3 regions of the Acidovorax sp. KKS102 genome follow, and region 3 is predicted to be linked to each of the others. Evidence: predicted binding sites of a transcription regulator. Region 3 holds the regulator's gene; each other region holds the start of a gene.

Region 1 (8,024 bases), 2.1 Mb from region 3:
CCACCAGCTACTGGAACCAGGCGTCCGAACAGCTGTACGGCTACACCGCCGAGGAGGCCATCGGTGCCAATCTGCTCGACCTCATCATCCCCCCGCCCATGCGCAACGACGTACGAGCGCACATGCAGCACATGTTCGCCACCGGCGAGGTGATCCCGGCGGGCGAGCTGCAGCTGCAGCGCAAGGATGGCACGCCAGTGCATGTGTTCTCCAGCCATGCCTACATCCAGGTACTAGGCCACCCGCCCGAGATGTTCTGCATCGACATCGACATCTCGGGCCGCAAGGCCGCTGAGGACGAGGCCCGCTACCTGGCGTTCTACGACGCGCTCACCCAGCTGCCCAACCGCCGCCTGCTGGTGGACCGGCTGCAGCAGGTGCTGGTCAACGGAGCCCGATCAGGCCTGACCACGGCCGTGCTGTTTGTGGACTTGGACAACTTCAAGACCCTGAACGACACCCGGGGCCACGAGGTAGGTGACCTGCTGCTCAAGGACGTGGCCCAGCGCCTGCGCAGCTGCGTGCGCGAGCAGGACACCGTGGCCCGCTTGGGGGGCGACGAGTTTGTGGTGGTGCTGCAGAACCTGAGCAGCGACGCCCCCGAGGCCGCCGCGCAGGCGCGCACGCTGGGCGAGCTGATCCTGGCGCAATTGCGCCAGCCCTACGAGCTGGCGGGGCACGAACACCACTTCACCGCCAGCATCGGCGTGACCCTGCTCAATCACCAGCGCGACTCGGTGGACGAAGTGCTTAAGCAGGCCGACATGGCCATGTACCGTGCCAAGGACGACGGGCGCAACACACTGCGCTTTTTTGACCCCGACATGCAGCAGGCCGTGAACCGCCGCGCCCTGCTGGAGACCGAGCTGCACAACGGCCTGCGGCGCTCCCAGTTCCTGCTGCTGTACCAGCCGCAGGTGGACAGCCAGGGGCGCGTGACCGGCGCAGAGGCCCTGGTGCGCTGGCAGCACCCGGTGCAGGGCATGGTGCCACCGTCAGAGTTCATCCCGCTGGCCGAGGAGTCGGGCCTGATCCTGCCACTGGGGCAATGGGTCATGGAAACCGCCCTGCGCCAGCAGGCCCGCTGGCAGCAAGACCCGCTGTTTGCACACCTGAGCCTGGCCATCAACGTGAGCGCGCGCCAATTCCTGCAGGACGACTTTGTGGCCCAGGTGCTGGCGCTGGTGCGGCAGACCGGCGCCAACCCGGCACAGATCAAGCTGGAGCTGACCGAAAGCCTGCTGCTGGACAACGTGGACAGCGTGATCGCCACCATGCGCGCCCTCAAGGCCCACGGCCTGGGGTTTTCGCTGGACGACTTTGGCACGGGGTACTCGTCGCTCAGCTACCTCAAGCGCCTGCCACTGGACCAGATCAAGATCGACCAGGGTTTTGTGCGCGACGTGCTGCTGGACGCCAGCGACGCCGCCATCGCCCGCTCCATCATCGCGCTGGCCGGCAGCCTGGGCCTGTCCGTAATTGCTGAAGGGGTGGAGACCACCGCCCACCACCAGTTTCTGCTGGCGCACGGCTGCCAGGCCTTTCAGGGCTACCTGTTTGGCCGCCCGCTCACGCTGAAAGACTTTGAAAGCCGGGTGCGGCAGGGCGTATAGGGAGGCTGAGACGCCACCGCGCCCGCCACGGGGCACCAGCGACGAATGGAAACGGGCTTGGCGCCGTTCAAGTTCCCGTGTTGTGGCGTCGATATCTCTGTGTGGAAACCGTGGAGGTGTCCCATGAAGATTGAATCGTCCGCACTGCAGATGCAGGCCCAGCATGCGGCCAGCCGCATGCACACCCAAAGCAGCCGCATGGAGGCCTGGGTGGGCGACCGCCGCCCCATCAGCGCCCCTGGCCCTAGCCGGGCGGCACCCGCCGTACAAATTTCCAGCGCAGCACGCCTGGCCCGCGCTGCACAGGAAGCCGACGCGGCCACGGCCACCGCTACAGACAGCAGCCCGGACGACGGACTGACACCCCAGCTGGCCATGATCCGCGACCTGATTGCCCGCATGACGGGCGTGCAGGTGCGGGTGTACACCGGCCAGACGGAACCCGTACCGTCCCCACCCTTCTTGCCCACGAGCCGCCCGGCCACCACGCCTGCGGCCGAGGCAGGCCGCCCGCGTGCCGGGTGGGGCCTGCTGGTAGAGCAACGCGAAGTGGTCGTAGAAACCGAAAGCACCCAATTCACCGCCCAGGGCATGGTGCGCACTGCCGACGGGCAGGAAATCCGCTTCAGCCTGCAGCTGGACATGCAGCGAAGTTACCGCCAGGAATCGTCATTCAGCCTCCGCCTGGGCGACGCCGCGGTGGTCGACCCGCTGGTCATCAACTTCGACGGCTCGGCCGCACAGTTGCAGGACCTGCGCTTCGCGTTTGACCTGGACAGTGACGGCCAGACCGACAAAGTGCCCCTGCTCGCAGGCAACCGGGGCTACCTCGCCCTGGACCTGAACCACAACGGCCGCATCGACAACGGCCGGGAGCTGTTCGGCCCCGGCACCGGCAACGGCTTTGCCGAGCTGGCCGCCTATGACAGCGACGGCAACGGCTGGATTGACGAGGCCGACCCGGTCTTTCAGCAGCTCCAGGTGTGGACTCCCTCGGCGGAGGGCACCGAGGGGGCTGGGAACCTGCGCACCCTGGCCGACGTGGGCGTGGGCGCACTCTCCACCCACGCCATCGCCACCCCCTTTGCCCTGCGCACCGCCGACAACGCCAGCCTGGGCACCGTGCGCTCCACCAGCGCCTACCTGCGGGAAGACGGCAGCGTGGGCACGGTGCAGCAGGTGGACCTGATCGTTTGAAGGCGACTCATGGAGAGTAGATTACTATGCTTTTGATAGCTTCAAAGGCATGCTGTACCAGCACTTGATGCCAATTTGACTCAGAGATGTCAAACGGTATCAAGGAGCAACCCGACGGGAACTCCGGGCTTAGCACTCAATCAGAGAGAGTGCTAATATGATGGCTTAGAGGAAAGGATTCCCGGAATGAACATTCAATCTGGAACCGCGACGATGTCTCTGGCACCCGCCAATCCCTGGGCGCTGGTGCCCCCCTTGGGCAACCTGGACGCCTATATTTCGGCCGTCAACCGCCTGCCCCTGCTCACGCACGAAGAAGAGCAGACCTACGCACGCCAACTCAAGGACAACAACGATCTGGATGCCGCCGGCCGGCTGGTGATGTCGCACCTGCGTCTGGTGGTCTCGATTGCACGCCAGTACCTCGGGTACGGCCTGCCCCATGGCGACCTGATCCAGGAAGGCAATGTGGGCCTGATGAAGGCCGTCAAGCGCTTTGACCCCGACCAGGGTGTGCGCCTGGTGAGCTACGCCATGCACTGGATCAAGGCCGAGATTCACGAATACATCCTGAAGAACTGGCGCATGGTCAAGGTGGCCACCACCAAGGCACAGCGCAAGCTGTTCTTCAACCTGCGCTCCATGAAGCAGGGCTTCAAGGCCGACGCCTCGGCCGCCGATGTCGCTACGCACCGTGACACCCTGTCAGACCATGAGATCGACGCCGTGGCTGCGCAGCTCAACGTGAAGCGCGAAGAAGTCATCGAGATGGAAACCCGCATGGCGGGTGGTGATGTGCTGCTGGACCCGGCCCCGGCCGATGACGGCGAGCAGGCGTTTGGCCCCATTGCCTACCTGGCCGACGCATCGCACGAACCCACCGCCATGATCGAGTCGCGCCAGCGCGACGCCTTGGCCACCGACGGCATTGCCAACGCCCTGGCCAGCCTGGACGACCGCAGCCGACGCATTGTGGAAGAGCGCTGGCTCAAGGTCAACGACGATGGCAGCGGCGGCATGACGCTGCACGACCTGGCCGCCGTGTACGGCGTGAGCGCCGAGCGCATTCGCCAGATCGAAGTGGCCGCCATGAAGAAGATGAAAAAGGCTCTGGCCGAATACGCCTGACCGGGCCGGGCAGCGGGGTTAATATCCCCGGCTGCAGAAGTTGCCTCGTGGGGCCCCAGTTCTGGGGCCCCGCGTCGTTTGGGCCCCCGAATAACCTTCAAGGAGATTGCACCCCATGCCCTCACGTCCCGCCTTTACCGGCCGTGTTTCCCGCCGTGCTTCGCTGTTGATCGCCCTGGCTGCCGCGTCCCCGTGGGCGCTGGCGCAAAGCGCCGGCAAGGCTGCCGCTACGGCGCCCGCGCCACTGGCCTGGCCGACCAAGCCGCTGAAGATCATTGTGGGCTTTCCAGCCGGTTCGTCACCGGACCTGACGGCGCGCACGTTCTCGGAGCCCCTTTCCAAGGCCTTGGGCCAGCCCGTGATCGTGGACAACAAGGTGGGCGCAGGCGGCAACATCGGCGCCGACGCTGTGGCCAAGGCCCGTGACGATCACACCATCGGGCTGATGATCAACGGCAACATGACGATTGCCAAGCTGCTGAACCCGGCCGTTCCGTATGACCCGATCAAGGACCTGGCACCACTGAGCCTGATCGGCACCTCGCCGCTGATCCTCACGGCCCCCGTCAACCAGCCCGGCGTGGCTGCCAACGGCACTGCGCGGGACTTCTTCGTGGCCGCACGCAACGGGGGCGACAAGTGGAGCTATGGCACGCCCGGCGTGGGCACCGTGGGCCACATCGGCACCGAACTGCTCAAGGCGCGCAGCAACATCAACCCCGTGCATGTGCCCTACCCCGGCTATCCGCAGGTGGCCAACGCGATGCTGGGCGGCCAGCTGCAGATGGCGCTGCTGCCCCCGGCGCTGGCCCAGGCCCAGGTGCGTGCGGGCAAGCTGCGCGCGATCGGCGTGACCTCGTCCGGACGCAGCCCGCTGGCCCCCGATGTGCCGAGCCTGGCAGAGGCTGGTATCAGCAACTTCAACCTGGAGATCTGGAACGCCTTCGCAGCGCCCTCCACCATGCCCAAGCCCATCCAGGCCAAGCTGGCCGCGCTGCTCAGCGAAATCGCCCGCAGCGAGGACGTGCGCAGCAAGCTCTTCCAGCAAGGGTGGCAGACGGTGGGCTCGTCTCCCGAAGGCCTGGCGAACCGCATCAAGGCCGACACCAATCTGCTGGGCGGCGTGATTGCGATGCGGGGCATCAAGGCCGAATAAGGCCCAAGAGCATCAGCTCATGCGGGGCCGCACAGTGCCTCGCATAACGGCGGCCTGGGACAGGCCCCGGGTCACTCAGGGGCTGGAGGGGCTCAGCCCCCGGCCTCGGCCAACAACACCTTCACATCGGCCGCCAGGGCCTGTGCGCCGCTGCCATAGCGGTTGTAGACCCGCAGGCGCCCTGCGGGGTCGTACACGTAGCTACCTGCAGAGTGGTCCATGGTGTAGCTGGTGGGCGTCTTGCCATCGACTTTCTTGTAATAGATCTTGAAGTCCTTGGCGACGGCGGCCAGCTGCTCGGGTGTGCCGTACAGCGCCAAGAAGCTCGGGTCGAAATTGGCCATGTAGGCCTTGAGCACTTCGGGCGTGTCGCGCTCCGGGTCCACCGTCACAAAAATGCCCTGCAGACGACCTGCGTCCTTGCCCAGCATCTGCTTGACCTCGGCCAGCTCCTGCATCGACGTGGGACACACGTCGGGGCACTGGGTGTAGCCGAAGAACACCACCACCACTTTGCCGGCAAAGTCCTTGATGTGGCGTGGCTGGCCGTTGTGGTCGGTCAGTGGAATGTCGCGGGCGTACTCAGCACCGGTGACGTCCACGCCCCGGAATTCGGCCTTTTTCTCGGAACATGCACCCAGGAGGCCTGTAGCGCATATGGATATTGCACCAGCCGCTATCAATTGAAGAGCGTTTCGTTTCTGCATGGAGATCATCACAGCACATAGTGGTCCACCAGCAGTGCCGCAAACAGCACGCTCAGGTGGATAAGGGAGAAGCGGAAGGTCTTGCGGGCCAGAGCGTCCGAATAATTGCGCCATAGCGCGAACGCGTACCCGCAGAAACCGAGGCTGAGCAGCACAGCGGCAGCCAGATAGATCCATGAACTCATGCCGTAGATGAACGGCATCATGCACCCGGCCAGCAAGATCAGCGTGTACAGGAACACCTGCAACCGCGTGAACTCGTTGCCGTGCGTGACGGGCAGCATGGGCAGGCCGGACTTGCGGTAGTCCTCCACCCGGTACAAGGCCAGCGCCCAGAAATGCGGCGGCGTCCACAAAAAGATGATGAGGAAGAGGATGAGCGCCTCGGGCCCCACATCGTTGGTCATGGCTGCCCAGCCCAACACTGGTGGCATGGCCCCGGAGGCGCCGCCGATCACGATGTTCTGGGGCGTGAGGGGCTTGAGGATCACGGTGTAGACCACCGCATAACCCACAAAGGTGGCAAAGGTGAGCCACATGGTCAGCGGGTTGATCCAGACGTACAGCAGCACGGAGCCTACGGCACAGAGGGCGGCTGAGAACAGCAGCGTCTGCGCGTTGGACAGCTCGCCCTTGGCCGTCGGGCGCCAGGCGGTGCGCTTCATCTTGGCGTCGATACCCTGCTCGACGATGCAATTGAATGCGGCCGCAGCACCGGCCACCAGCCACACGCCCAGGCACGCCAGCGCCATGTGGGCCAGTTGCGCAGCGTTGGGCAGGCCGGGCACGGCCAGCACCATGCCAATCAGCGCACAAAAGACGATGAGCTGCACCACGCGGGGCTTGGTCAGCGCATAAAACTGCTGGAACCGCGAGGGCGGCGCAGCAACGGCGGAGGGGGCAACACTCATGCAGATACTCTCGATGCGCCCGTGGGCGCGGAAAACTCTCGGGGCGCAGGTGCCGCGCGGCTGGACACCAAGGACCAGGTCAGCACCACCACCAGGGCAGCGGCGCCGCCGGTATGCAACACCGCGGCCACCAGGGGCCAGTCCAGCACCACGTTGGACAAACCCGTCACCAGCTGCAGCAAGGCCAGACAGCCAATCCACCGGGCCTGCGTGGGCAACACGCCATTGCGATGGAAGCGCCAGGCCACCAGGCCCAGTGCCAGCAGCACCACATAGGCCATCAGGCGGTGCACGTAATGAATGGCGGTGAGCGCAGCAAAGCTGATGTGGCTACCGTCTTGCAACATGCCCAGCTTGCGCCAGATCTGGAAGCCCTGCGCAAAGTCCATGGCGGGCCACCAGCTGCCCTGGCAGGTGGGGAAGGTGGTGCATGCCAGCACCGCATAGTTGGTGCTGACCCAGCCCCCCAGCACCACCTGCAGGGCCAACAGCAGCGTTGTCAGTACCAGCCCCCAGCGCAGCACGGGGGATAAGGTCACCGGTGAGCGCCCCTGGGCACTGTGGGTATGGCGCACGGCCTGCACACACAGCATGGCCAGCAGCACCAGGCCACCGATCAGATGCAGGGTGACGATGGCAGGAAAGAGTTTCATGGTCACCGTGAGTGCGCCGAACGCACCCTGCAGGCACACCCACAACAAGGTCACCGTGGGCCACCAGGGGCTGAGCGGAGGCGCCTGCTGTCCGCCATCGCGCCGGGCACGCCGTTGCTGTACCCAGGACGACACAGTGATCACAATGATCAGCACCCCCACACCTGTGGCCAAGTAACGGTGGATCATCTCGATCCAGGCCTTGCCGTGCGTCACGGGGCCGGTCGGCATGGCCTCCTGGGCGGCCGCAATCTCGGCGCGGGCACCCACCGGGCTGGCGCTGCCATAACAGCCGGGCCAGTCGGGACAACCCAGGCCCGAATCGGTCAAGCGTGTGAAGGCGCCGAACAGCACCAGATCAAACGTGAGGAACAGCGTGAGCACCGTGAGCGCCTGCAAGCGCCGCATGGGCGTGCTGCGGCGATTGCGCGCCCACACCCAGACCAGCGGCCCCAGCGCAATCACCAGGCCGAGCAGCATCAGCTCGAACACTGGGGCCAGGTCGTACAGCGGTTGGGTATCGGTCATGGCTTGACCGGCCGCCCCGGCTCGTCCCACGAAGAAGAAGCGCGCAGCAGCCGCTCCAGGTCCCGCTTGGCCTTGGCGGCGCCACTGGTGTCCATGGCCGCCGGAAAACGCATCATCCAGTTGCCCATCGG
Region 2 (8,024 bases), 170 kb from region 3:
CTCGCCCTGGGCGGTGTGGTGCACATGCAGCACCCGTTCGCGTTGCCCCGAGGCGCGCGCCTGCGCGAGTGGGCAGGACTCGCCCGCCTGGTCACACGGCACGCTGGCATGGTGGGACACGGCATGGCAGGTGCGCCCCACCACGCTGCCCTCTGCACCACCTTCCATACCGCCCGCTGCACCGAACTGGCGGCGATAGGCGCTATTCGCAGCCAAGATGCGATAGCGGTCGTCCAGCAGGATGTGTGGATCGGGCAGGCCCTCCAGAAAGGACACCAGTTCGGCGGGCGGCGTGGGAAGACGGGGCATGGCAAAAAAACCTCGGTACAGGCAAAGGCCCTGACGGTGCACCGGTTTCGCCGACGGGCCTTTGATCTATGCCATGGGGACTGCAATGGATGGCAGTTGGCAGCCGATTTGGCAGACTGGGTGGCAGTGAATCCGACCGCCGCCGGGCCTGCGGCGCACCCGCCCACCCGACATCGCGCGCGCAACCCATTGAATTCACGGGGTTTTCATGCAGTGCGTGCCATGGCAGGCCGGTCTTGCGGGTGATGGCACGTCGTTTGCGGTAAAGCATTGCCGCCCGCAGCGTTGCGGGCGGTTGCCGTCACCCCGTCGAGCCCCCTCCCGGCGCCACGGCCAGTCCTACCTCTCTCTGAAAGCACCCCATGGTCCCCCTCCCCGCTACACCCAATGGCTCCCTTTCTGGCACCCAGGGCGATCCCTCCGCAGAGCGTCGGCAGCTGGTGCTGCTGACAGCGGCCACGGGCTGCGTGGCGGCGGCAGGGGTCGCCGTGCCCCTGGTGTCCAGCCTGGCCCCCAGCGAACGCGCACGGGCCATGGGCGCCGGTGTGGAGGTGGATATCAGCGACCTGGCGCCCGGTGGCGTGAAGACGGTGGAATGGCGAGGCAAGCCCGTGTGGGTCATGCGACGTACACCCGAAATGCTGGCCGCCCTGCCCCAGCAAGACGCCGCGCTGGCCGACCCGGCCTCGCGCAAGGACCAGCAACCCGAGTACGCCCGCAACCCGCAACGCTCCATCCGCCCTGAGGTGTTTGTCACGGTGGGTATCTGCACGCACCTCGGCTGCTCCCCCATCGCCGTGCCTGCAGGCACCAGCAACACCAGCGTGGGAGACCAATGGCAGGGTGGTTTCTTTTGCCCCTGCCACGGCTCCACCTTCGACCTGGCAGGCCGCGTCTTCAAGAACAAGCCCGCGCCCACCAACCTGGAGGTGCCGCCGCACCGCTACGTGTCTGACACCCGGTTGCTCATCGGGGACGACGCAGCCTGATCGATGGCAGCCGCCTGGGGCGGCGCATTGCCGGTGCCACTTCGCGTCAGACCTGCTTCTGCTGCCACAGCACATCCAGCACATGCTGGGTGGCGCGCTCTACCGGGCCCGCGCGGTGGGCAATGCCCAGGGGGCGCCACAGCCGGGGCTGCACCGGCAGCATGCGGATGCGCGGGTCCAGCGGCGTGGCGGTAGAGGCCTCGTGCGGCAGCAGCGTGGCTCCGTAGCCCGCAGCCACCAGGCTCTTGATGGCATCGTTGTAGTTGAGCTGGATGCGTGCCTTGGGCTGCTCGCCCGCCAGGGCCAGCCATTCGCTCGTCAGGCGCGACAGGCTGGTGCCGTCGTCATTCAGGATCAACGGCTGCCCCGCCAGCCACTGGGGTGTGACCCTGCGGGGCGCCGCCCAGGCGGAGGGGACAAACGCCATCACCGGGTCGCGCCGCCAGGGCATCACCGTCACCCCGCGCACCGAGGCCATGGGCAAGGCCACCAGGCCCACGTCCAGCGTGCCCAGCGCCAGCCGCGACACGGTCTCCTGTGACGTGAGCACCACCACCTGCACATCGATGCCGGGGTGGTGCCGGCCCAGCACCTCCAGCGCCTGGGGCAGCAGGTGCGCGATGGCGCCGGTGGACGCGCCCAGCCGCACCCGCCCCTCCAGCCCCTGCACCTGGCGCCGCACCAGGTCCATGGCCTCGTCGGCGTCGGCCAGCAGGCGCCGCGCCCGCTCCACCAGCACCTCGCCCGCGCCGGACGGCCGCACCTCGCCCCGCTTGCGCACCAGCAACGGCGCCCCAATCAACGCCTCCAGGTCGGCAATGTGCAGGCTGACGGTGGGCGGCGCCAGATGCAGCGTGCGGGCCGCTTCGGCAAAAGACCCGAGATCAGCGATGGTGACCAGGGTGCGCAGCCGGTCGAGATTGAGTTCGCGCATGACGTTCAGCAGAACTGATCTTGAAGTTTGTGAAATTCAACTTTTCAAAGTTTAGACCGGCGCCGAAGATTCCATATCCCCCCATGTCAGGAATCCGCACCATGACCACCCAGCCCCTTGTTTTTATTGACGGCGACCAAGGCACCACCGGCCTGCAAATCCACCAGCGTCTGCACGGCCGCACCGACCTGCAGGTGCTGACACTGCCCGAATCCGACCGCAAGAACCCCACCCGCCGCGCCGAAGCCATCAACAGCTGCGACATCGCCATCCTGTGCCTGCCCGACGCCGCCGCCCGCGAAGCCGTGGCCGCCATCCACAACCCCGCCGTGCGCGTGATCGACGCCAGCTCGGCCCACCGCACGGACGCGCAATGGGTCTATGGCTTTCCAGAAATGGACGCGGCGCAGGCCGCGCGCATCGCCAGCGCGCAACGCGTCAGCAACCCCGGCTGTTACCCCACAGGTGCTATCGCCCTGCTGCGGCCCCTGGTGCAGGCCGGCTTGCTGCCTGCCGACCATGCGCTCAACATCCATGCGGTGTCGGGCTACTCCGGCGGTGGGCGTGCTCGCGTGCAAGCGCACGAAGGCCCCGAGGCCGCCCATGCGCCCGCCTTCCAGGTCTACGGGCTGCAGCTGGAGCACAAACACACGCCCGAAATCGCGCAACACGCCGGGCTATCGCAGCGGCCGTTTTTCTTGCCCTCGTACGGCGCCTTCCGCCAGGGCATCGTGCTGACAGTCGGGTTGCATCTGCGGCAGCTCGCGCCGGGCACACAAGGCGAACACCTGCACGCCTGCCTGCAGCAGCACTATGCCGATGCCCCCTTTGTCGAGGTGATGCCCCCCGCCGCTACCGAAGCAGCCGAACACCTGGACCCACAGGCCCTGAACGGCACCAACCAGTTGCGACTGGGGGTGTTCAGTAACGTCCGCCACGGCCAGGTGCTACTGACCGCCGTGTTTGACAACCTGGGCAAAGGCGCCTCAGGGGGGGCAGTGCAGAACCTGGATCTGATGCTGAGTGGCGCGGCCTGACGGACGCGGGCAGAGCTGGAGAGGCGAAGCCTTCTTCCCTATGTTCTGGGGGGGTGTCTTGAAATGGCCACAAATGCCCGTATCATTAGCACTCACCGCAGACGAGTGCTAACACCGCGCTCCCTGCTGGCAGTTTGGTGGCCCCGGATGGCCGGGGCTGATTGAATCCATCAGCTTTTTTTACTGAAAACAGGAGCAATGCAATGAACCTTCGCCCTCTGCACGATCGCGTGATCGTCAAGCGTATTGAAAGCGAAACCACGACGGCCTCCGGCATCGTGATCCCTGACAACGCCGCCGAAAAGCCCGATCAAGGTGAAGTGTTGGCCGTGGGCCCTGGCAAGAAGAACGACAAGGGTGAAGTGATCGCCCTGAACGTGAAGGTCGGCGACCGCGTTCTGTTCGGCAAGTACTCGGGCCAGACCGTCAAGGTCAACGGCGACGAGCTGCTGGTCATGAAGGAAGACGATCTGTTTGCCGTGGTCGAGAAGTAATTCCCCCTGCGTTACTCATCTTTTCATAGCTGCTCGCACTGATTGATCAAGCGCTAGCAGCCAATTTGAACCCAATTTTCAGGAGCTCCAAAATGGCAGCAAAAGACGTAGTTTTCGGCGGCGAAGCCCGCGCACGCATGGTTGAAGGCGTGAACATCCTGGCCAACGCGGTCAAGGTCACGCTGGGCCCCAAGGGCCGCAACGTGGTGCTGGAGCGCTCGTTCGGCGCCCCCACCGTGACCAAGGACGGTGTGTCCGTGGCCAAGGAAATCGAACTGAAGGACAAGCTGCAGAACATGGGCGCCCAGCTCGTGAAGGAAGTGGCCTCCAAGACCAGCGACAACGCTGGTGACGGCACCACCACCGCTACCGTGCTGGCCCAAGCCATCGTGCGCGAAGGCTCCAAGTACGTGGCCGCTGGCCTGAACCCCATGGACCTGAAGCGCGGTATCGACAAGGCCGTTCTGGCCCTGACCGAAGAGCTGAAGAAGGCTTCCAAGCCCACCACCACCTCCAAGGAAATCGCCCAAGTGGGTTCGATCTCCGCCAACTCCGACGAATCCATCGGCAAGATCATTGCTGACGCCATGGACAAGGTCGGCAAGGAAGGCGTGATCACCGTGGAAGACGGCAAGTCCCTGCAAAACGAGCTGGATGTCGTGGAAGGCATGCAGTTTGACCGCGGCTACCTGTCGCCCTACTTCATCAACAACCCAGAAAAGCAAGCCGCTCTGCTGGACAACCCCTTCGTGCTGCTGTTCGACAAGAAGATCAGCAACATCCGCGACCTGCTGCCCACGCTGGAACAAGTCGCCAAGGCTGGCCGTCCCCTGCTGATCATTGCTGAAGAAGTCGAAGGCGAAGCCCTGGCTACGCTGGTGGTCAACACCATCCGCGGCATCCTGAAGGTGGTGGCTGTGAAGGCTCCTGGCTTCGGCGACCGTCGCAAGGCCATGCTGGAAGACATCGCCATCCTGACGGGCGGCAAGGTCATCGCTGAAGAAGTGGGCCTGAGCCTGGAGAAGGTCACGCTGGCCGACCTGGGCCAAGCCAAGCGCATCGAAGTGGGCAAGGAAAACACCATCATCATCGACGGTGCTGGTGCCGCTGCCGACATCGAAGCCCGCGTGAAGCAAATCCGCATCCAGATCGAAGAAGCGACCAGCGACTACGACCGTGAAAAGCTGCAAGAGCGCGTGGCCAAGCTGGCCGGCGGCGTGGCAGTGATCAAGGTCGGCGCTGCGACCGAAGTCGAAATGAAGGAAAAGAAGGCCCGCGTGGAAGACGCCCTGCACGCTACTCGCGCTGCGGTGGAAGAAGGCATCGTGGCCGGTGGTGGCGTGGCCCTGCTGCGCGCACGCCAAGCGGCTGGCGAGATCAAGGGTGACAACCCTGACCAGGACGCTGGCGTGAAGCTGATCCTGAAGGCCATCGAAGCCCCTCTGCGCGAGATCGTTTACAACGCTGGTGGCGAGCCATCGGTGGTGGTGAACGCCGTGCTGAACGGCAAGGGCAACTACGGCTTCAACGCTGCCAACGACACCTACGGCGACATGATCGAAATGGGTATCCTGGACCCCACGAAGGTGACCCGTACCGCTCTGCAGAACGCCGCTTCCGTAGCATCGCTGCTGCTGACGACCGAAGCCATGGTGGCTGAGGCTCCAAAGGACGACGCACCTGCTGCTGGCATGCCCGACATGGGCGGCATGGGTGGCATGGGCGGCATGGGCATGTAATTGCCCGGCCCCTGCGCAGCAGCCCGGTGCTCGCTGCGCAGTCCACAACACAAAAGCCCGCAGGCCTTACGGTCTGCGGGCTTTTTTCATGGGCGCCAACGCGGGGCGTCAGCTTGCGGCGGCTTTACTCCCCGCTGGGCTGCACCCACCAGTAAATTAGCACCAGGGTACCAATACCGGTGAGCGACAGCAGCTGCCACCAGCCGGAGCGCCCAATGTCATGCAAGCGGCGTGCGCCCACCGCCAGCGCGGGCAGCAGCAGGGCCAAGGCGGCAATGCCGTAGAGCACCTGGCTGATCATGGTGGCAATCACCAGCACGCCGAGCTGGAACAGCGCGAACCACCAGAACTCGGAGCGTGGCGCACGACCCGAAAACCCGGCGTACTGCGCGAAGCAGCTTTTGACAGCCGAAACAAAATCCATAGCGAACTCCCTCTCTTGAACAATCGTTGCTCGGTCACGGGGTATCCCCGCGTGGCCATGATAGAGGGGCGTTGCGACAAGTCCAGCCGGCTCGACACACACAGCGGCCACGCTGTGCCGCCCGCGCCACGGATTTTTTAAAGTTAGACGCTATTATTTTTATAGCTGCCAGCGCTTAATGCACTAGCGCATGGGGCACTTTCGGCAGCAAACCCAGCGCCAGCGATCCCTCAGGCCGCCTTGCGCAGCGCCTGGGTGTCGCGCGCCAGTTGCGTGATGCGCGCCCAGTCGCCCGCACGCACCGCGTCGGTGGGCGTGAGCCACGAGCCCCCCACGCAGCGCACATTGGGCAGCGCCAGGTAGTTGGAAGCGGTGGCGTTGGTGATGCCGCCGGTAGGGCAAAAGCTCACCTGGCCAAACGGGCTGGCCCAGGACTTGAGCAGCGGGATGCCACCCACGGCCTCGGCCGGGAACAGCTTGAGGAACGAGAACCCATCGGCCAGCGCCGCCATGATCTCGCTCGACGTGGCCACGCCGGGCAGCAGCGGCAGGTTCAGGCCCTTGCAGGCGCTGCCCACGGCCGAGGTGTAGCCGGGGCTCACGGCAAACCGCGCACCGGCTTCGCTCGCGCGGCGGGCGTCATCGGCGTTGAGCACCGTGCCCACACCCACCACGGCCTCGGGCAGATGGCGGGCGATGGCTTCGATGGCAGGCAGACCCGCAGCGGTGCGCAACGTCACCTCCAGCACCTTCACGCCACCGGCCAGCAAGGCCTCGGCTAGGGGCAGCGCGTCGTCCACGCGGTCGATCACGATGACGGGGATGACCGGGCCGTGGCTGGCGATGTCGAGGGGATTCATGGAGGTGGAAGCAGGGGTTACAGCCATGTGCAGGCTCCTTGTTCGGCACCGCCTGCGTGGCGGCGAAAGTTGGTGAAGAGTTCACGGCCAAAGCCGATGGGTGATGGGGCGTTGAAGGGTGCCGGGGCGCGAGCGGCCCACTCGGCATCGTCCACCAACACATCGAGCGTGCCAGCGACTGCATCCACCCGCACGATGTCGCCATCGCGCACCTTGGCCAGCGGACCACCGGCCAGTGCCTCGGGCGTGACGTGGATGGCAGCAGGCACACGGCCCGATGCGCCGCTCATGCGACCGTCAGTCACCAGCGCCACCTGGAAGCCTTGGTTCTGCAGCACCGCCAGCGGGGGCGTGAGCTTGTGCAGCTCGGGCATGCCATTGGCCTGCGGCCCCTGAAAACGCACCACGGCCACCATGTCCTGGTTGACCTCGCCCGCGCTGAAGGCGGCGAGCAGGGCTTCTTGCGAATCGAAAACACGCGCCGGGGCTTGGACGATGTGGCGGTCTTCGGGCACGGCCGAGACCTTGATCACCGCACGGCCCAGGCGGCCTTGCAGAAGGCGCAGGCCGCCCGTGGGCGAGAAGGGTTCGCTCACAGGCCGCAGCACCGAGGTGTCGCCCGATACGGCGGGTGCGCTCTTGCCGCCATCGGCAATGCCGCCCGCGTTCACGCTCAATACATCGGGGTGCATGAAGCCACCCGCCAGCAGCTCGCGCAGGATCCACGGCGGGCCGCCTGCGGCCTGGAACTGGTTCACATCGGCATCGCCGTTCGGATACACACGGGCCAGCAGGGGCACCACGGACGAGAGCTCGTCAAAGTCCGTCCAGTCGATCAGGATGCCCGCGCTGCGTGCAATGGCTACCCAATGGATCAGGTGGTTGGTGGAGCCTCCCGTGGCCAGCAAGGCCACCATGGCGTTGACGATGCAGCGCTCGTCCACCAGCTTGCCGATGGGGGTGAAACGCGATCCGCGCTTGCCGATGTCGAGCACGGTGCGCAGCGCCTGGCGGGTGAAGGCCTCGCGCGCCTCGGTGCCGGGGGACTCGAACGCCGCGCCGGGCACATGCAGGCCCATGGCTTCGAGCAGCATCTGGTTGCTGTTGGCCGTGCCGTAGAAGGTGCAGGTGCCGGGGCTGTGGTACGCGGCGGACTCGGCCTTGAGCAGTTCGTCACGCCCCACCAGACCTTGTGCGTACTGCTCGCGCACCTTGGATTTGTCCTTGTTCGACAGGCC
Region 3 (8,024 bases):
CTGGGCAAACGCATTGCCAGCATCGTCGCCAAACGGCTTATGGTGTTGATGTCAGAGCATGGCCACCGTCCGGACGCCCTGCTCATGACCCGTGAGCGCTACACATCCCACGAAAACCTGTCGCAAGGGGCCGTCACGCTGGACGGTAGCGAGAATGCTTCCGTGCAATACGCCACCTGCTGCCGCCCCGTGCCAGGCGACAGCATCGTCGGTTATCTGGGCCGCGGTGAGGGACTGGTCGTGCACAACGCACATTGCAGTGTTGCCAAACGGCTTCAGCACAAAGACAGCGAACGCTTCATTGCCGTGGACTGGTCGGACGAGCCCACACGCATGTTCGAAACGGGCGTGGTCGTCACCGTGAACAACGGCAAGGGGGTGCTGGCGCGCGTGGCGGCAGAGCTTGCCAATTCAGAGGCCGATATCACCCATGTGGATATGGACGATGAGGCAGCCCTGGACACCACGGATTTGCGGTTCATCGTGGCGGTTCGTGACCAAGCCCACCTTGAGCTGGCATTGCGCAACCTGCGGCGTACGCAGGCGGTGCTGCGGGCGGCAAGAATCACGCCGCAGCCCTGACACCTGAGCACCGAGCATCAAGCTCCGAGCTCTCTGCAATTGGCACAAGGACCGCCGCTTGCGCGCAAAGAGGTTATGTAGCGGCGCTCCGAGGCGGGTACTGCACCTCTACCACCTCCAAATGGCGCACCCCACCCGGCGTGGGCAGCTGTACCTCATCCCCGACGCGAGCCTTCAACAGAGCCCGCGCCACAGGCGAAATCCAGCTGACTTGACCCATACGACTGTCAGCCTCGTCGATGCCCATGATGGTGATCGTGCGCTCACCGTCCTCATCATCGGAGTAGGTGACGGTGGCCCCAAAGAACACCTGTTCACTGCCCGCATGCAAACTGGGGTCCACTACTTCGGCGATCTCGAGCCGCTTGGTCAAAAAACGGATGCGCCGATCAATTTCGCGCAGACGCTTCTTGCCATAGAGGTAGTCGCCGTTTTCAGACCGGTCTCCGTTGCTGGCCGCCCAGTGCACCACATCCACGATCTTCGGCCGCTCGTTGTCGATGAGATCCAAAAGCTCTGCCCTCAGGCGTGCATAGCCTGAAGGGGTGATGTAGTTTTTGCCACCCGGCGGCAAAGGAGGCAGTGCCAATCCTTCGTCATCGTCAGCGCTATCGGTTTCCTTGGTAAAAGCCTTGCTCATCGCCAGAACTCTCCAATCAGCGCAAAGCGCTTGGGCAAATGAAAAAGCCTGCAATCTTGCGATTGCAGGCTTTAAACATTGGTGCGGCTGGCAGGAATCGAACCCACGACCCCTTGGTTCGTAGCCAAGTACTCTATCCAGCTGAGCTACAGCCGCTAAGCTTTGAATTATAGCATGATTTCTTGGCGACCCTTGAAATTTGCTTATTTCTGATTGCTTTCCTGAGTCAGGCCCTGCAAACAGACAGTCAATTCAACGCAAGCCGAGATTGTAATGCACGATGAAGGCTCCAAAAACAAACTGAGCGATTTGGATCACAAAACACGTCATTTGTTGATGGGTCCACCCTACAAGCGAGGGTGGTAGGGCGTGTTGGACTTGAACCAACGACCAAAGGATTATGAGTCCTCTGCTCTAACCAACTGAGCTAACGCCCCCAGCCATGCTCCAGCGCTATACAACGGGGCAAGCGCCGTATTGTAGGGGCTTACTTGCGGTGACTGAGTGCGTTGGACACCAGCTTGGAAGTGATATCCACGATCTGGATCATGCGGTCGTATGGCATGCGCGTAGGACCAATCACACCCAAAGTCCCCACCACCTTGCCGTCCACCTCATAAGGGGAGCTGACGATCGAGAGCTCTTCAAAAGGCACGACCTGGCTCTCGCCGCCGATGTAGATGCGCACCCCTTCCGCTTGGCTTGAGATATCCAGAAGGCGAAGGATCTGCGTCTTCTGCTCGAACAAGTCGAATGCCCTGCGCAGGTTACCCATGTCGCTGGAGAAATCACTGACGGAGAGCAGGTTGCGCTCGCCAGAAATTACCACCTCGTCCTGCGCCTCGGAGAGTGCTTCCGAACCTACGTTGACTGCTGCTTGCATGAGCGATGCGATCTCTCCGCGCAGCACATCGACCTCGGACTTCAAACGCTCTCGCACCTGCTCCATTGCGAGCCCGGCGTAATGTGCATTCAGAAAGTTGGAGGCTTCGACCAGTTGCGACTGAGAGTGATCCACCTCGGTGAAGATCACACGATTCTGTACGTCACCTTCCGGCGACACGATGATGACGAGAAAGCGCTTTTCAGAGAGTCGCAGGAACTCTATGTGACGAAATACGGAAGTACGCCGAGGAGCCATCACCACACCGACGAACTGGGAGAGGTTGGACAGCAGCTGTGCGGCGTTGGCGATGACCTTTTGGGGCTGCTCCGGAGCCAACTGCGCTGGCATGACCGACTCCCGCTGCACCGTCAGCATCGTGTCCACAAACAAACGGTATCCACGCGCGGTGGGAATGCGGCCTGCGGAGGTATGTGGACTCGCAATCAGGCCCAGTTCTTCCAGGTCCGCCATGACGTTCCGAATCGTAGCAGGCGACAAATCCAGGCCAGACGCACGAGAAAGCGTCCGCGATCCCACGGGTTGCCCATCAGCGATGTAACGCTCGACCAGGGCTTTCAGCAACAACTTGGCACGGTCATCGAGCATGGAATGATTTTAATGATGTAATTTCGTGATGACGTCCAATTTCCGCCATGTCGCACTTATAGGCAAGTACCAGACTTTAGCTACAGGCGCCTCTGGCGACGGCTCGCGCAGGGCTTTGGAAGACATTGCACATTTCTTGGAGCGTCAGGGATGTGAGGTTGCACTCGAAGCGGAAACCGCCAGCAATACCGGACTGACACACTATCCATCTTTGAATGTAGACCAGATCGGTGCGCGGTGCGATCTGGGCCTGGTAGTCGGGGGTGATGGGACGATGCTGGGCATCGGTCGCCGCCTGGCCCGTTTTGGAACACCACTGATCGGCATCAATCAGGGCCGACTGGGTTTCATCACCGACATTCCTTTCGACACCTATCAGACCACATTGCCGCCCATGCTGCGAGGGGCCTACGAAGAAGACCAGCGGCCACTGATGCACGCAACCGTGGTTCGCGATGAGCGTGTGGTGTTTGAAGCCCTTGCCATGAACGATGTGGTCGTCAACCGTGGCGCAACTTCAGGCATGGTGGAGCTGCGCGTGGAAGTGGGTGGACAGTTTGTGGCCAACCAAAGGGCCGACGGTCTCATCATTGCATCCCCCACCGGATCGACAGCCTATTCGCTGTCAGCAGGGGGGCCAATGCTTCACCCCTCCATCCCAGGCTGGGTGCTGGTTCCTATCGCACCCCATACGCTGTCCAACCGCCCCATCGTGCTCTCCGATGCGACGGAAGTAGCCGTTGAAGTGGTGAGCGGGCGCGATGTCAGCGCAAACTTCGACATGCAGTCTCTCGCATCCTTGCTGCATGGCGACCGCATCCTCGTCAAACGATCGGAACACCGTGTACGTTTTCTACACCCGCAGGGCTGGAACTACTTCGCGACACTGCGCAAGAAGCTGCGCTGGAATGAAGGGGGCTCCTGACCATGGCGCTGCGGCAGATTACCCTGCGCGATTTCGTGATCGTACAAACGCTGGAACTGGATTTGCGCAATGGCTTCACCGTTTTGACCGGGGAGACAGGTGCAGGAAAGTCCATTCTGATCGACGCATTGCAACTGGCCTTGGGGGCGCGTGCAGATGCGGGCGTGGTGCGAGAGGGATGCAACAAGACCGACATTTGCGCGGAATTTGACTGCCCCGCGCACGCCCGCCCCTGGCTGGATGAAGGAGGGTTTGAAGCCGATGACAGGCTGCTGCTGCGCCGTACCGTCGACGCGCAGGGCAAGAGCCGTGCGTGGATCAATGGCACCCCTGCTACGGCCTCCCAGTTGCGCTCGCTGGGCGAGATGCTTGTCGATATCCACGGTCAGCACGCGTGGCAAAGCCTGACCCGACCAGAATCGGTGCGAGGCTTGCTTGACGCTTTCGCCGGTGTGAACACCCGAGACACAGCATCCCGCTGGGCGCAATGGCGCGCGGACCTCAAAGCATTGCAACAGGCGCGCGCCGCGCAAGCCACACTGCAGCAAGAGCGCGAGCGCCTGCAGTGGCAAATCGCCGAAGTGGACAAGCTGGGGCCCGGTGATGACGAGTGGGAGGAACTCGACGCCCAACACAAACGCCTGTCCCATGCACAGGCCCTGCTGGATGGAGCGCAGGGGACGCTTCAGGCCTTGCAGGAAGACGAAGGTGGAGCTGTTTCCGCACTGACCCGCGCGCATGCCCTTCTTCAAGCCCAAGAACATATTGAGCCAGAGTTCGCCAATCTGGCCGATATCTTGGCGTCGAGCCTGGCGCAGACGACCGATGTAGTGCACTCGCTGCACAGCTACCTGCGCCATGCAGACATCGACCCGCAACGGCTGACGGAGCTGGACGAGCGCATATCCCAGTGGATGGGACTGGCACGCCGATACAAACGCCCTCCTGCAGAGCTACCTGCGCTACTCAAGGACTGGAAAGCATCCCTGCACGAGCTTGATGCTGCAACCGATCTTGACAGACTGCAAGCCAGCGAGTCGGCCAGCGCCAAGGCATACCAGGCAGCGGCACGCACGCTATCCATGGCCCGAGCCAAAGCGGCCCCCAAACTCTCCGCCTCCATCTCTCAGGCCATGCAGGGACTCGGCATGGAGGGTGGCAAATTTGAGGTATCGGTGGGCAAGGCGGCAGAGCCCTCACCCGATGGTATCGACGATGTCGTGTTCTTGGTCGCAGGGCACCCAGGCATGACACCCAAGCCCGTCGGCAAGGTCGCATCGGGTGGCGAGCTGTCTCGCATTTCGCTCGCCATTGCGGTCACAACCAGTGAATTGGGTGCCGCCCCTACGCTCATTTTTGACGAGGTGGACTCCGGGGTGGGTGGAGCAGTCGCCGAAACCGTAGGAAGGCTGATGCAACAGCTGGGGCGCGATCGGCAAGTGCTGGCAGTGACCCACCTGCCGCAAGTGGCGGCCTGTGCGCATCACCACCTCAAAGTGGCTAAAAACAAGAGCGCTCAAGGCACAACCAGCACGGTTCTGGTTGTGCAGCAAGATGAACGAGTGGCAGAAATCGCTCGCATGCTGGGTGGCGAGCGCTCTACCGAGACCACGCTGGCGCACGCGCGCGAAATGCTGAGCACTGCTGCGCTGGCGCTGACCAGTGCGCCTACCCCGCCTTCGGATTCGTCTACCTCCTCTACCGCCGCGAGGAAACGCTGATGGCCCTTGAGATCGTTGTCATCACAGGCATGTCAGGATCTGGAAAATCCGTCGCCTTGCACGCACTGGAAGATGCTGGCTACTACTGCGTAGACAACCTGCCACCCGAACTGCTGCCAGCCTTCGTAGCGCTGGAACACAAACACCATGGCAACCGCGTAGCCATTGCAGTGGATGTCCGCAGCGCCACCTCGCTGCACCAGGTGCCTCAGGAATTGAGCCGCTTGCGCAGCCAGGGCGTGGCCGTGAAATCCCTTTTTCTGGACGCCACGATTGATACCTTGGTGCGGCGTTTCTCCGAAACGCGCCGCCGCCACCCCTTGTCGCACGACGATCTTCAACAAGGGCGCAGGGCGTTGGTCCAGATCATTGAGCTGGAGCGGGAGTTGCTGGCCGAGCTGCGCGAACAGTCGCACGTGATCGACACCAGCACCATTCGCGCCTCCCAATTGCAAAGTTATGTCAAAGGCCTTATGTCCACGGCGCAAGGGCAGTTGACCTTGGTGTTCCAGTCCTTTGCGTTCAAACGCGGCATTCCCATGGATGCCGACTACGTCTTCGACGTGCGCATGCTCCCCAACCCGCACTATGAGGCCGCCCTTCGGGACCTCACGGGATTGGACCAGCCTGTGGCTGATTTTCTGGATCTGCAGCCGGACGTGGCTCTGATGCGAGCGCATATTGAACAGTTTCTGACGCACTGGCTGGACATGCTGGACCGCAACCACCGAAGCTACGTCACGGTAGCTATCGGTTGCACGGGCGGGCAACATCGCTCTGTCTATCTGGTCGAAAGATTGGCCCAGGCTTTCAGCGTCCGGTGGACCGCACTAAAGCGCCACCGCGAACTGGACGGGCGCTGACTCTTGCGCTGGCGCCTGATTGCTACGCGCTAACCTGCGCGCAGCACGAGTAACGGGATCTGGGCGCTGGCGAAGGCGGCACAGACATTCGCTGGAGCGACATGCGCACCTACCAAAGGGTAGATTGTGTGGTGTCCAGCAACTTGCGAATAGGCGCCGGCAACCCCACCGAAGACCATTGGTCTGGCCCCAGCCACTCCCCGTCTTTTGCCAGAGCAATCATCCCGCTGGCCTGTATCAACAAGGGATGAAGGTGCAGGTCCCGGTGCGTCAGCACATGTACGAAGGGCTGCAGCTCTTGCTGCACCAATTGCTCATTGCCACCCAAGCTATTCACAAAAGTATCTCGGGACTCCAGGTCAGGGAAGACGGGTACGCAGTGCATTCCCGCCCAGATCCCTGTTGGAGGGCGGCGCTGCAGCCAGATGCGGCCCTGGCCATCGCGCAGGATCGCCAATTGCCAGGATTCGGCGCGGCGTGACAGTTTCCGGGTTCTGACGGGATAGCGTTCAGGATTGCCTTCCTTGAAAGCGACGCAATCATCCGCCAAAGGGCAATCGAAGCATTTCGGAGAGCGAGGCGTGCACAGGGATGCCCCCAAGTCCATCAAGCCCTGGGTGTAACGGGGCATCGCCACATCGAGATCGCGCACAGGCAACAGCGCATCGGCATGCTCCCATAGAAGGCGCTCGTTCTTGGCAGAGACCAGATCTTTGTCAAAGCCCAGCAGACGCGTCAGGACCCTCCTCACATTGGCATCCAGAATGGGTACGCGCTCTGAAAAACAGAATGCTGCAATGGCGCCGGCGGTTGAACGCCCGATGCCCGGCAAAGACGCCAGCACCGACGCCGTTCGCGGGAAGGCACCGCCATGGTCGGTCATGATTTGCTGGGCGCAGCGATGGAGGTTGCGTGCACGGCTGTAGTAACCCAAACCGCTCCACAATCCCAGAACTTCGTCCTGAGGGGCTGCCGCCAGGGCGCTCACATCAGGAAACCGGCCCAGAAAGCGCGTGTAGTAGTCCAGCACGGTGGCGACCTGGGTTTGCTGCAGCATGATCTCCGACAGCCACACCCGGTACGGGTCTCGGGTCTGCTGCCAGGGCAGATGGTTACGCCCGTGTACCGCCTGCCAAGCGACTACCCGCTCGGCCACACCCTCTCGGGATTCAGCACTCATGCAGAAACCGGATGCGCTTCAGTCACGGCCGGCACAGCCCCTGGCAGAGCCACCAACTTGGAGGTGAGCTCGTGGAGCTTGCGCTCCAGCTGTCCCAACTCCTCTTCGCCAGCCTCGATTTCGGAGATTCTTTCCACCAACCCACTGGCAGCCTGTTGAATGCGGTCTACCGCCTCCATGCGACGAGCGAAGCTGCGCCGCCGCTCCCGCAGCTGCGCGTCCAATTGCGCGGTGGCGGATTTGCTCCACAGTTCCAGGTCGTTGGCGGCCGACTCGTAGACCGTACGCAAACGCATCGCCAAAGCACGCACCAGACGCTCGGCAAACTCGGGTTGCGCCAGCTTGAGCGCATTGCCCATGCCCAGGTACTGCAAGTGGCTCTGCTCGATTTGGTGCAGGTCTTGCGCAAAATGCTCCAGCTGTGGTGGCGCAGGCACCTGCAAGGAAAAACCGAACTCGGCATTGAGCTGCCGGAAGGTCCCGCTCAGCATGGCCTGGATCTCGGTTCCAGAGGCTTGCGCTTTGTCCAAGGTGCCTCGCAGCTTGTCAAAGGTCTGGACGTATATCTTCTTGACGCCGACCTTGAGCCCTTTTTGCTGCAGCGTCTGGGCCAGCTCGGCC

The links. Region 3 encodes HrcA, which represses chaperone genes, less so after heat shock. Its sites were predicted from a motif close to TTAGCACTCNNNNNNNNNGAGTGCTAA; they were not measured.
Region 1: rpoH (RNA polymerase sigma factor RpoH) is a predicted target of HrcA. The motif match lies at 2,940-2,966, and genes of this name have one in related genera.
Region 2: C380_RS04075 (co-chaperone GroES) is a predicted target of HrcA. The motif match lies at 3,355-3,381, and genes of this name have one in related genera.

Annotation. Positions count from the first base shown of each region.
Region 1 is NC_018708.1:4,167,989-4,176,012, forward strand. It holds gene C380_RS19130 (EAL domain-containing protein) at 1-1,613, shown strand, start outside; gene C380_RS19135 (VCBS repeat-containing protein) at 1,737-2,810, shown strand; gene rpoH (RNA polymerase sigma factor RpoH) at 2,997-3,938, shown strand; gene C380_RS19145 (tripartite tricarboxylate transporter substrate binding protein) at 4,054-5,094, shown strand; gene C380_RS19150 (SCO family protein) at 5,187-5,801, opposite strand; gene cyoE (heme o synthase) at 5,810-6,712, opposite strand; gene C380_RS19160 (heme A synthase) at 6,709-7,893, opposite strand; gene C380_RS19165 (hypothetical protein) at 7,890-8,024, opposite strand, start outside.
Region 2 is NC_018708.1:907,841-915,864, reverse strand. It holds gene C380_RS04100 (sigma-54-dependent Fis family transcriptional regulator) at 1-309, opposite strand, end outside; gene petA (ubiquinol-cytochrome c reductase iron-sulfur subunit) at 672-1,298, shown strand; gene C380_RS04085 (LysR family transcriptional regulator) at 1,345-2,232, opposite strand; gene argC (N-acetyl-gamma-glutamyl-phosphate reductase) at 2,334-3,269, shown strand; gene C380_RS04075 (co-chaperone GroES) at 3,473-3,763, shown strand; gene groL (chaperonin GroEL) at 3,856-5,502, shown strand; gene C380_RS04065 (DUF805 domain-containing protein) at 5,627-5,926, opposite strand; gene eda (bifunctional 4-hydroxy-2-oxoglutarate aldolase/2-dehydro-3-deoxy-phosphogluconate aldolase) at 6,157-6,813, opposite strand; gene edd (phosphogluconate dehydratase) at 6,804-8,024, opposite strand, start outside.
Region 3 is NC_018708.1:1,074,670-1,082,693, reverse strand. It holds gene C380_RS04910 (bifunctional (p)ppGpp synthetase/guanosine-3',5'-bis(diphosphate) 3'-pyrophosphohydrolase) at 1-582, shown strand, start outside; gene greB (transcription elongation factor GreB) at 656-1,222, opposite strand; tRNA gene C380_RS04900 (tRNA-Arg) at 1,302-1,378, opposite strand; tRNA gene C380_RS04895 (tRNA-Ile) at 1,583-1,659, opposite strand; gene hrcA (heat-inducible transcriptional repressor HrcA) at 1,710-2,714, opposite strand; gene C380_RS04885 (NAD kinase) at 2,743-3,639, shown strand; gene recN (DNA repair protein RecN) at 3,642-5,360, shown strand; gene rapZ (RNase adapter RapZ) at 5,360-6,223, shown strand; gene mutY (A/G-specific adenine glycosylase) at 6,333-7,403, opposite strand; gene C380_RS04865 (dynamin family protein) at 7,400-8,024, opposite strand, start outside.